Regions from separate parts of the Mesorhizobium sp. P3_A10 genome, predicted to be linked through region 2. Evidence: predicted binding sites of a transcription regulator. Region 2 holds the regulator's gene; each other region holds the start of a gene.
The links. The regulator LexA, encoded in region 2, represses DNA repair genes until DNA is damaged. The targets are predictions, from matches to a motif close to TGTTCNNNNTGTGTTCNG.
Positions count from the first base shown of each region.

Region 1 (4,166 bases), on a different contig from region 2:
GCAGAGGCGATGGCCGTCAATATGGGAGGACGACATGCGCCTCATCATCAAGTCCCTAATCTTGCTGCCTCTTCTTGCTCTGACACCAGCATCGAGCTTTGCGGCGGAAGAGCTTGCCGCCGACAAGCTTGTGATTCAGGCGGAAATCCCAAGAAGCGGCGATTTCATCGGGTTCGGGTTCAATTCGCTTTGGATGATGAGCGGGAAGCTGCTTGTGCGTGTCAATGCCGCAGACAACAGCGTCATCGAAATCGATGTCGGCGGCCGCGGCGGATCGCAAGCTCCTGGGATAGGCGACGACGCCGTCTGGGTGCCCGCGACGGGCAAGAAGATGCTCCTCAAAGTCGACCCGGTCGCCAACAAGCTGGTCCAGGAAATCCCGGCCCAGATACTCAGCAACGAAGGCAGTATCGGGGTCGGCGAAGGCGGGGTTTGGGTCGTCACCGGCAAGGGCGTCGCCGACACGAGACTGACGCGGTTCAATCCGCGTAGCGGGGCTGTCGAAGCGAATATCAAAATGCCAGCACTGAGCGCCGGCGTCGTCGTTGACTTCGGCTCGGTGTGGGTGACCGGCTACAGCAACGGTGAGCTATACAGGATCGATCCAAAGACCAACGCTGTGGTCTCGACCACCAAGCTTCATTCGTCCCCCCGCTTCCTCGCCTCCGGCGAAGGCTCGATCTGGGTGCTCAATCAACGTGACGGCTCTGTTCAGCGAATCGATGGAAAGACCGGCGAGGTTTTGGCGACGATAGAAACAGGCTTGTCCGGCAATGGCGGCGACATCGTTTGCGGTGGCGGCTATGTGTGGGTGTCGGTTCCGGGAACGCCCGTCGCACAGATCGATCCCAGGGCCAACATGCTCGTCCGCACATTCAAAGGCAGCGCGTTCGGTGACGCCATTCGCTACGGTGCCGGTTCGCTCTGGGTATCGGGATCGACCATCCACAGGCTGGAGCCCCCAAAATAGAGGGTGCGCCCGCGTCTGGGCTCACCTTGGAGCATCCGGAGTACGTATTTCACTCTTTGGCGGCCTACGCAGCGGCCTCCTCCAACGGGCGATTAATTGCTGCTTCTCCGGAAATGCGCGAATCCGTCGCCCGGCGAATGGAGGTCGCCTAGTGTTGGTTCGCTGGGAGCCGGACGTAGGAATCAGCCTATTCCGCCGCCTCTTCGATCTTCTCCATATCATCATCCGACAGCCCGAAATGGTGGCCGATCTCGTGGATCAGCACATGGGTGACGATGTCGCCCAGCGTCTCTTCGTTTTCGGACCAGTAGTCGAGGATGGCGCGACGGTAGAGCGTGATGCGGTTCGGCCCCTCGCCGGTCTGCGGGTTCCAGCGCTCGGCGATGCCACGTCCCTCGAACAGGCCGAGCAGGTCGAAAGGCGTTTCCAGCGACAGATCGTCCATGATCTCGTCGGTCGGGAACTCGGCGATCTGGATGACGATCTCGCCGGTCAGCTTGCGAAAATCCTCCGGCAGATGCGCGTACGCCTCCAGCGCCAGGAACTCCATTTCCTCCATCGAGGGTGAGAGTTCGTCGTGCCAGGTGCGGGTCTTGTAGATGCGGGCCATGCTTTGTCCTTTGATCCCGGCATATAGGCTTTCCCTCAGGAATCGGCAAATGACGCGGCAATTCCTGCTCCAGCGTCTTTGCCGTCGCAGGGGAATCGCATACGGGTCAGGTCCGGCCATGTAACAGGAGCTCTCATGCCGGACCTTTCCACACTTGGACTTTTCGCAATCGCTTGCCTCGCTTTGACCGCGACGCCGGGGCCGGACATGCTGCTGATCGCATCCCGCAGCGCCAGCCAGGGACGCGCGGCGGGTCTGGCGACCTATGCCGGCATTGCCGTCGGCACTTATTGCCATGCGCTGGCCGCCGCCTTCGGCCTGTCGCAACTGTTCCTCGCCGCTCCCATCGCTTACGACATCGTGCGTTATGCCGGCGCGGCCTACCTCGCCTATCTCGCCTGGAAAGCCTTTTGCTCCGATGGAACAACGCTTGCGCCGGTCGCCGGCCTGCCGCGCTATTCGCAAGCGCGCATCTTTCGGCAGGGGTTGTTCACCAACCTGCTCAACCCGAAGATGGCGCTGTTCGTGCTGGCGCTGTTCCCGCAATTCGTGCAGCCGCAAGCCGGTTCCGTGGCGGCGCAGATACTGGTGTTGGCAACCGTGCTCAATCTGATCGGGCTGTTGGTCAATGGCCTGGTCATCCTGACCGCGAGCCGCATCGGTGCGGCCTTGTCGAAGCGTACACGGTTTCGGCGGGCGCCTCAGATCCTGCTGGGGACCGTCTTTGCCGGACTTGCAGCACGACTGGCTTTTGGTGGCCAGCGTTAGAAAAACGCACCGCACGATCGGACAGGAATAAATTCCCCATGACTCCGCTTGACTCTTCCGGCCCCCTCTGGAATCTATAGGAACATAACAGGAACAATTGTGAGTGGAAGCTGACCGTCATGGCGATGACCGCCGTGGCGCGGGAGACTGTTTTTGCCCTGCGCCGCCAGATCGCGAAGATCGAGGGAACGCTGCCCGAGCGCCTGGAGGCGCCGGCTGGCCCGTCGCTTGACGCCGATGTGACGATTGTCCGTCGCGGCATCGCGGTGGCCTCGCCGGATGCGTTCCTGCGCACCGGCGCCGAACGTCTCGACCGCGCTTTAAACGGCGGCCTGCCGAAAGCAGCACTGAGCGAGATCCATGGCGTGGAAACCCGCGATGCCGGAGCCGTCGCCGGCTTTGCGCTGTCGCTGATCAGCCTGATCCTCAGACAAGGGCCGCGCCTGCCGGTGCTGTGGATCGGCACCACGGAGATTTTTCGCGAGGCCGGCTTTCCCTATGCCAAAGGGCTGCACGGCTTCTTCGGCATCGCGCCGGAGCAGTTGCTGTTTTCGCAGGCGCCTAGACTTGTCGACGCGCTGTGGATTGCCGAGGAGGCCGCGAGGATGACGGCGCTGGCCGCCGTCATCCTCGAAATACGCGGCAGCCCGCAGCGGCTCGATCTCACCGCGACGCGGCGGCTGCACGCGCGGGCGCAGAGCGCCGGCCGGCCGGTGCTCCTGCTGCGGCAGGCCGGCGAGGCTGAGCCAACCGCCGCCCCCGTGCGCCTCATTGTGTCGTCGGCGCCGTCGGCACCGCGCAGCACGGTCGCCGGGCCGCTCACCGGCTCGATCGGCCGCCCCGCCTTCACCGTCAGCATCGGCAAGAGCCGCACGGCTCTGCCTGGACAATTCACACTGGAGTGGAACCCCGATGAACACGCTTTTGAGGAAAGACGGGCAACGAATTCTATCGCTGTGGTTCCCGCATCTGGCCGCCGAAAGGATCCTGCGGCAGCGTCTGGGGCGGTCCTGGCGTTCCCGGCCGTCGGATCACCTGCCACTGGTGATCAGCCATCGCGACCGCAACGCCCAGCGCATCTCAGCCCTCGACGAGCGGGCTGAGGCGCTGCATCTGAAGCGCGGCATGGGCATCGCCGACGCGCGCGCCATGCATCCGTCGATCGACATCGTCGAAGCCGATCCGGAGGCCGACCGCCGCCTGCTCGAAGGCCTCGCCGACTGGTGCGACCGCTACACCCCGCTGGTGGCGCTGGACGGGGTCGACGGCCTGTTTCTCGACGTCACCGGCTGCACCCATCTGTTCGGCGGCGAACGCGCCATGCTCAACGACATCCTGTCGCGCTTCTTCCATCAGGGTTTCGATGTCCGCGCCGGGCTTGCCGCCACGCCGGGTGCCGCCTGGGCGGCGGCGCGGTTTTCCGGCGACCTTATCGTTGTGTCAGGCGAGGAAGATGCCCTGCTCGCCCCCTTGCCATTGGCGGCGTTGCGCATCGACCCGGAAATCCGCGCCAGCCTGGAAAGCGTCGGCCTGCGCACCGCCGGCGCCGTCATGGCGGCACCGCGCGCGCCGCTTGCCCGCCGCTTCGGTGCAACCTTGCTGTTGCGCCTCGACCAGGCGCTCGGCCGCCTCGACGAGGCGGTGTCGCCGCGCCTGCCGGTCGCCCAGCTTTCGGTCGAACGCCACCTCGCCGAGCCCGTCATGCTGACCGACGAGATCGAGCGGCTGGTGCGGCTGCTGGCGACGACCTTGAAGGCCGATCTCGAACGCCGCGGCGAGGGCGCCAGAATGCTGGCGCTGCTGTTGTTTCGCGTCGAT
Region 1 is NZ_JBFUFZ010000012.1:78,243-82,408, reverse strand. It holds gene AC1DXU_RS29865 (Vgb family protein) at 35-970, shown strand; gene AC1DXU_RS29860 (metallopeptidase family protein) at 1,158-1,580, opposite strand; gene AC1DXU_RS29855 (LysE family translocator) at 1,716-2,348, shown strand; gene AC1DXU_RS29850 (ImuA family protein) at 2,468-3,451, shown strand; gene AC1DXU_RS29845 (DUF6504 family protein) at 3,393-4,166, shown strand, end outside.
Region 1: a site for LexA is predicted at 2,427-2,444, ahead of AC1DXU_RS29850 (ImuA family protein). Genes of this name have one in related genera too.

Region 2 (4,166 bases):
AGCCCGTAAGCGCCGCACTTGGCCTCGACGAGTTCGATGAACAGGTCGGCCAGCGCAATGCTCTTGCTGCGCACCGCCGCCATGTCGACATCCCTCCAGATGTCGAGCGCCCCCTTCAGCGTGCGCATCGACAGCACCGGCTGCGTGCCGCACAGAAAGCGGCGGATGCCGATGCCCACGGCATAGCCTGGCTCGAAGGCGAAGGGCCGGGCATGCCCCCACCAGCCGGTGAGCGGCTGCTGGATGTCGGCAAGGTGGCGCTCGGCCGCATAGATGAAGGCAGGGGCGCCCGGGCCGCCATTCAAATATTTGTAGGTGCAGCCGACGGCGAAATCGGCGTTCGATCTGTCGAGCTCGACCGGCATCGCGCCGGCGGTGTGGCAAAGATCCCAGACGATCAGCGCCCCAGCGTCCTGGGCCTTGCGCGTCAGTGCCAGCATGTCGCGCAGCTCGCCGGACTTGTAGTTGACGTGATTGACCAGCACCACGGCGGTGCGTTGGTCGATCAGCTCTTCGATATCAGGCGCGTCGACGCCGGCGAGGCGCAACTGAGTGTTTTTTCTTGTCGAGAGCACGCCTTCAGCCATGTAGAGGTCAGTCGGAAAACTGTCGCCCTCGGCCACGATGACCGGCCGCTCCGGCCGCATCGCCATCGCGGCGTGCAGCAGCTTGTAGATGTTGACCGACGTCGTGTCGCAGACCACCGTCTGGCCGGCCGCGGCGCCGATCAGGCGCCCGAGCTGGTCGCCGAGTTCGAGCGGCATATCGAACCAGCCGGCCGTGTTCCAGGCGCGGATCAGGTCGTGCGCCCATTCCTCGGTCGCTGCCTTGCGCAATTCCTCGAAAGCGGCATGCGAGGCAGCCCCCAGAGAATTGCCGTCGAGATAGATCACCCCTTGCGGCAGCACAAAGCGGTCGCGCATGGCGCGCAACGGATCCGCGGCATCCATCGCCTCGATGGCCGCGAGGTCGGGAATTCCTGTCATGGTTTGTCTGCTCCCCCAAGATTCGACGCAACGCCGGAACGACGGCATCCATCGGTCACGAGCGCTTTTCCACCACCTGGCATCGCGCGGCAAGGTTCCACCGATGACAAGCTGTCCGACCAGGCGCTGAAAACCAGGAGCCAAGCCAACCCAAGGTTGGCGTTTTGACTTCGTTTCGTTCACGGTTCACTAACCAAACCGCCCCGTCGATATGGCTTCAGTTCCGTGTCCTCTTTGCCGGCTGACGGCCGATTCCAATGCCGCCTTGTGGTAACCCAGAGGCGGCAAACGAAAGCAGAATCAAGGCGATGAGGCGCGATCCGGTGAAAGCGGGGCTGCGCCGCTGGCGCGGCGGTATCATTTCCAGAGCCCTAACACATTCATTAAACTTTAAACGGTTGCGGAACACAACTGGAACAGATAGTGTTTGTTCTGGGTTTGTTTTTCCGATTCTGGTTCGAAATCCCTGGGGGCCGCCATGCTGACGCGCAAGCAACATGAACTTCTGATGTTCATCCATGAGCGGCTGAAGGAGAGCGGCATTCCGCCCTCGTTCGACGAGATGAAGGAAGCGCTCGACCTCGCATCCAAATCCGGCATCCACCGGCTGATCACGGCGCTGGAAGAACGCGGCTTCATTCGCCGGCTACCCAATCGTGCCCGTGCGCTGGAAGTGCTGCGCCTGCCGGACTCGATCGCGCCCGGTCTCAACGCAGCGCGCAAATTCTCGCCGAGCGTCATCCAGGGCAGTCTTGGTCAGGGCAGCCTCGGGCGGCAAATCAAGCCAGGACCGTCCCGTATGCCTTCGGCCGGCAATGACGACGATGTGGTTGCCGCCGTGTCGATCCCGGTGATGGGACGCATCGCCGCCGGTGTGCCGATCGACGCCATCCAGCACCAGACGCATTCGATCTCGGTGCCGCCGGACATGATCATGGGCGGCGAGCACTACGCGCTGGAGGTCAAGGGCGATTCGATGATCGAGGCTGGCATTTTCGACGGCGACACGGTCATCATCCGCAATGCCAATACCGCCAGCCCGGGCGAGATCATCGTGGCGTTGGTCGATGACGAGGAAGCGACACTGAAGCGGTTCCGCCGCAAGGGCGCTTCGATCGCGCTCGAAGCCGCCAACCCGGCCTATGAAACACGCATTTTCGGTCCGGACCGGGTCAAGGTGCAAGGCAAGCTGGTCGGGCTGATACGGCGCTACTGAGCCGGCTCGGCGGCTGATCTGTCGGGCTTCTTGTAGGGCGGCATGCCCCTCGCCTCGCGCGAGAACTTTCGTTGGACATGCCAGGGGCGGTATGGCTTGTCGACGGCAAAGTCGATCTCCGGCGGCCTGGTTGCCGATTGCGGGTCGAAGAAGATCGCGGCGCTGCCCAGACGGGCAAGCTGCCGTTTGTTGACGACAAGGACCAGCGGATTGCGGCAAGGGTCATAGGCGGTGGCGTCGTCGATGATGATCAGGGTCGCGAAAGAACAGGCTTTCCACGCCGCCTTGCGGTCTTCGACATAGGCGACGATGGCGCCTGAGGGATGCCGCGCAAGGCACAGCCCGGCCTTGCAATAGAACGGCGACCCCGGCGGCAATTCGGCTGGGTCGGCGATGTCGAATTGTTCGCCGCTGTTGTCGAATATCTCGGGCTCGACGATGGTTTCGGACTTCAAGGCGCGCTTCCAGTTGTCGGTTGTGAATTCGTTCGAGCGCACCCGGTTGAGGGCCAGTTCGCCGCCGCCGATCGGCAGCGCGACCAGATGGGCATCCTCCGAGATCAGCACATCGGGCGTGCGTGTGTCGGAAATCGTCAACAGTCCGGCGATCGCGAAAGGAAGTGCAGCCAGCCTGAGCCATGTCGTTGCCATGGTGGCGATGATCAGCGCGATGGTTGTCAACAACACCGACTTGAGCGAAATCAACCCGACCGCATCGACTGGCGAGCGCTCCGAGATCCATGCCGACAAGGCAATCATCGCTGTCAGCCCCTTGCCCATGACATAGAGGAACGGCCCGTCGGCGCCGAACGGCATCGCCAACGCACTAAGAACCGCGAAAGGCATGACAACCAGCGAGACGATCGGCATGATGGCCAGATTGGCAAACAGGCTGAGCGGCGACACACGCTGGAAATGCCAGATGGCGAACAGCGCTGTGGCGCTGCCGGCGATAATCGAGGTCATGGCCAGACCGCCCGTCGCCAACAGGAATTTCCGGCTGAGGAAGGCAAGCGGTGAGCGGCGCGGCGGTGGCGACGTCGCCTTACCCGCGCGGTAGTCGGACCAGCCTGCATAGGCGCCGACCAGGGCCGCGGTGGCGGCGAAGGACATCTGGAAACTCGGGCCGACCACCTCGTGCGGCGACACCAGGATGACGGCAATGGCCGAGATCGCCAGATTGCGCATGGTGAGTGCGGCCCGGTCGAACAGCACGGCGATGAGCATCACCGCTAGCATGATGAAGCTGCGCTCGGCGGCGACCACGACGCCTGAAATGATGAGATAAGCGGCGATGGACATGAGCGCGGCAGCCGCGGCATATTTCTTCACCGGCCGGCGTGAGGAAAAATCCGGGAACAGGGCGAAGGCGCCGCGCAGCAGCGCCATGATGGTGCCGGCGACCAGCGCCATGTGCAAGCCGGAGATGGAGATGATGTGGTAGATGCCGGTGCGCCGCATCGCCTCGTTGATCTCTTCCGGGATGCCGGCGCGCACGCCGACAATCAGTGCCGCGGCAATCTCGCCTTCGGCGCCGCCGATTTGGCCGCGGATATGATCTGCGATGCTCTCACGCGCGTTTTCGATCGCGGAAGACAGCCGCGCTGCCAGCGGCGGCGGGTCTTCGGAGGCTGCGATTTTCGGATTGCCGAGGAAGAAGCCGCTGGCGCCGATGCCGGTGAAATAGCTGTCGAAGGAGAAGTCATAGCTGTCCGGTCGCACCGGGCCGGTTGGCGGCAACAGCCGGACATAGCCGGTCGCTATCGTGCCGGCGGTCATCCCGGCGGGAATTTCCCGTGCCGAAAGCCTGACGCGCTCGGGCGCATAGCGCAGCTTTGGCCGGGCGGTCGAGATCACGTCGATTGTCAGCCTGACGCGGCCATTCGACATCTCATCGAGGCCAACGACACGTCCGGTCAGTTGCGTCTGGATTTCCGAACCGAGCATCTGCGTTCCCGCGCGCCA
Region 2 is NZ_JBFUFZ010000003.1:224,750-228,915, forward strand. It holds gene kynU (kynureninase) at 1-986, opposite strand, end outside; gene lexA (transcriptional repressor LexA) at 1,465-2,202, shown strand; gene AC1DXU_RS13955 (ComEC/Rec2 family competence protein) at 2,196-4,166, opposite strand, start outside.

Region 3 (4,166 bases), on a different contig from region 2:
CCTGCAACTTCGTCGAGATCATGCCGCGCCTGGATGAGCATCTGCGGCGCGGCACCAAAGGCAGTTAGGTCCGCCTAATCAGCGGATGACCGGCTCGCCATGAAAACGCCGGCGCGAGGGCGGTGAAACGCCAAAGCCGACCTCCATCATCAGCCGCGGCGCGCGCGTTGGCACGGTGCCCATGTGGAAGCCGAACGGGTCCTCGACAAAGCCGAGACCCGCCTCGCCGGTCAGAGTCACCGGGCTCTCGTCGCCATAGACGCCGAGCACGTCTTGCGCCGGATGGCCGACCAGCAGCGTCAACTGATGCTTGAGGGCGCGGCGATTATGGCTGCCTCTGACATAGACATGCGGACCGGTGTCGGCATCGACAGGCTTCAGATAGAAGAAGAATTTCAGCATCCGCCAGTCGTCGAGATCGAAATGGTATTTGCCGAGCGACGCCAGGTTCTTGTCGGCGTCCGAGGCTGCCCCGGTCGGAAAGCTCCACCAGACGCGCGTGGTGATCAGTTTCGCCTGGCCGCCGAGATAGTGCGCGGCAATGTCGAGAAGCAGTGGATCGCGCTGGATAGCGAGTGCTGCGTCGCAGTCCAGGATACGTTCGAAAAAGTGGCCGCTGAGCAAGGAGCGGCCGAACCGCTCTTCGGCCTCGGCATGATCGGCCGGCATGAATTCGAGACGGCGGTCGAAATTGCCGAAGCAAGGCGTGCGCTGCGCAAAGCTGGTGATTTCCTCATGGATCGCCTGCGGCAGGACAAGCCCGGAAAACAACCCATCCGATTTCAACGCGCCGACAACCGCGGCGCGATCGACGCCGGTAAACATCGTATCCCCCGCGTCGCGTGCCGGCCTGGCCGTTTTGGCGCCAAGCCAGTGCAGGCGCCGCCCCGGCATGGTGCGGGCCAGCATGAACATCGGCAGCCAGGCCGGATTCTCGCGAAGATCGGTCAGATAGGTCGGGATCCGCGCGGCTATGCGGCGCAACAGGCTGCCGTTTCGCGCAATTGCCTCCAGGCTGGCGGCGCCGGATTTGTCAGGGCTTGTAAAGGTCATCGGGTCCTCGGGTATGAGCGCGGCACCGACGCAGCATCGGTGCTCACCGCTCCGGCATTACCCAAACCCTGATATCCCGCATCGAGGGAATGCTACGCCCGCGTCAGATTTTGTGCAATGCACAATAAAAGTGTGCCCCCGCAAAATCTGGTGAGAGGAGGCGTAGGCTCTCACTTCCTCGGCGCCACCCAGATGTCGGCGTTGAGCCGTTTGGTCGCCAGGCCGCGCGCGATGGCCTCCGCGCTGCGCGCGCTTTTCGACAGGGCCGCGGCCTGCCGCTTGCTGATCACCAGCCCTTCGGCGAGCGCCCGGTTTCCCGAAAAGACCCGCGACAAGAACGGTGTGCGGCTGCCGCGGGCGCGTGAGAACCGCGCCGGCATGGTCTGCCTGGCCGTGTGGGCGACGACTTCGTCGATCCAGCCTTCCGCCAACCGCGCGCCCGGTTCCAGCAACAGCAGCCACTCGCCTTTCGCCTGCCTGATGCCGGCCGCAACGCCGCCGCTGACATAATGGCAGCCGGCATGTTCGGCGACGCGGTGCGTCTGGTCGGTGGAACCGGTGTCGCAGACGATGACATCGCGCACCACGCCCTCGACCGCACCGCCGATCAGCGAGGCGAGCGTGCGGGCAAGGCCCTCTTCGTCATCAAGGGTTTCGATCAGGACGGTGAGCATGGTTAGCCGCATAGCGGAAAGCTGCGCTCCGCGCCAGTTTTCGCATCGCGGCATAAAAAGTTCTTGCTTTGTTCTCCTCGACAAAATAGGAATAGTTTCATGAACAGACCGATTCGACAGCCGATCGACAGTCCCTGGGAGAGGGCGAAAATGGAACATATCGTGCGTGCGGACATTGCAGCCTTCGGGGCAGGAAGAGCCGAGATGGCAAATGCGATGATCGAGCAGAGCGGCATGCGCGTGCGTCCCGACCGCAATCGCGGCCGTTCGGCCGGCATCAATCCGTCCGGCCGCTTCGAGCCGGTCAGCCGGCATGTCTTCGACGACGGCTGGAATTCGCTGGAGGAACTGCCGCCTTTCAAGACCGAGGTGCAGGTCGAGAAGCCGCGCACCATCATCACCCGCAACGAATCGCCAGACATCTCCTTCGACCGTTCGATCAATCCCTATCGCGGCTGCGAGCATGGCTGCGTCTATTGCTTCGCACGGCCGACACACAGCTTCATGGGCCTGTCGCCGGGGCTGGATTTCGAATCGAAGTTGTTTGCCAAGCCGGATGCGGCACGGTTACTCGACAAGGAGCTGTCGAAGGACGGCTACCAGCCGCGCACCATCGCCATCGGCACCAACACCGATCCCTACCAGCCGATCGAAAAGCAGTACCGGATCATGCGCGAGATCCTCGAAGTGCTGGAGGCGCGCGGCCATCCGGTCGGCATCGTCACCAAATCCGCTTTGGTGACGCGCGACATCGACATCCTGTCGCGCATGGCCGAGCGCGGGCTGGCCAAGGTGGCGCTGTCGGTGACGACGCTTGACCGCATGCTGGCCAGAACGATGGAGCCGCGTGCGTCGACGCCGACCAAGCGGCTGGAGGCGATCAGGCAGCTTTCGGACGCCGGCATTCCGGCCTCCGTCATGGTGGCGCCAATCATCCCCGGCCTGACCGACCAGGAGATGGAGCGCATCCTTGATTCGGCACGCGCTGCCGGAGCGCGGGAGGCCGGCTATGTTGTGCTGCGCCTGCCGCTGGAGGTCAGCCCAATCTTCAAGGACTGGCTGCTGCGCCATTATCCCGACCGCTATCGCCATGTGATGTCGCTGATCCGTTCGATGCGCGACGGCAAGGACTACGATTCGGAATGGGGCAAGCGCATGAAGGGTGCTGGCCCCTATGCCTGGCAGATCGGCCGGCGTTTCGAGATCGCCGCCAAGCGGCTCGGCCTCAATGCCGAGCGGCGCACGCTTCGGACCGACCAGTTCGTCGCCGCCGCCAACGCAACCGAGCAGTTGATGCTGCTTTAAAAATCATCATCTGCCTGCCCTCGCTGGCCGGCAGATGAAGAAATCCCGTCCGGCCTGTCCCCCGGCCTGCAGACGGTGCCCTCCCGGTCTTGCCCCACCTGACCCTGGAGGGACTTGCGGAGAATCGGAGCCGATGCGAACCTCGCCGCAACATGGCTCGCGCGCGTTCCGATTCTCCGCTTCTTTTCGAAATCGTCGAGAAGCCCGACTTCTCCTTCGAGACGAAGGCGATGGCCGAAGGCCTGTGGCCTGTGGCGGGGATGGACGAGGCCGGCCGCGGCCCGCTCGCCGGGCCGGTGGTGGCGGCAGCGGTGATCCTCGATCCCGCCAACATTCCTGAAGGGCTCGATGATTCCAAGCGGCTCAGCCATCTGGAGCGCGAGGCGCTGTTTCTCAAAATCCTCGGCTCCGCCTTCGGCGTGTCGATGGCCTCGATCAGCGCGGAAGGCATCGACGGCAGCAATATCCTCAAGGCGAGCTTAGAGGCGATGCGTCGCGCGCTTGTCGGCCTGCCGATACAGGCAAAACTGGCGCTGGCTGACGGCCGCGACGTGCCGCCCGGCCTGCCCTGCGTGGGGCGCGCGCTGATCAAGGGCGACCAGCGCTCGCAGTCGATCGCCGCCGCCTCGATCGTTGCCAAGGTGATGCGCGACCGCATGATGTGCGGCTGCGGCAGCCACCACGAGAACTACGGTTTCGAGGTTCATATGGGCTACGCCACCGCCCGCCATCGCACGGCGATCGAAGCGCATGGGCCGGTGGCACGGCTGCACCGCGTGTCGTTTGCGCCGTTCAGATTGGGTGGGGCGGAAGTCGCTGAGGACGAGAGTTTCGCCGGATTAGATTGAGCGGGTCGGCGGCGACAGCCAATCTCCTCCCCTCGTGGGGGAGATGTCCGGCAGGACAGAGGGGGGCGCTGTCCGCCAAGCCTGTCAGCTTCTAGCCGCCAGATTCCCTAAATAGTTTGCGGCCGGTGCAACGCATGAGAGCGGATGGTTAGCGATCCTTCGCGCCCCCCTCTGCCCTGCCGGGCATCTCCCCCCACGAGGGGGGAGATTACTCGCTCGGCTGCTTTCGCCAGTCTCCACCGCCGCTCAACAAAAAAGCCGCCAGGTTGCCCGGACGGCTTCATGC
Region 3 is NZ_JBFUFZ010000002.1:953,986-958,151, forward strand. It holds gene moaB (molybdenum cofactor biosynthesis protein B) at 1-68, shown strand, start outside; gene AC1DXU_RS11465 (hypothetical protein) at 79-1,053, opposite strand; gene AC1DXU_RS11470 (glycosyltransferase) at 1,224-1,727, opposite strand; gene AC1DXU_RS11475 (PA0069 family radical SAM protein) at 1,878-3,032, shown strand; gene AC1DXU_RS11480 (ribonuclease HII) at 3,185-3,880, shown strand.
Region 3: a site for LexA is predicted at 1,786-1,803, ahead of AC1DXU_RS11475 (PA0069 family radical SAM protein). Genes of this name have one in related genera too.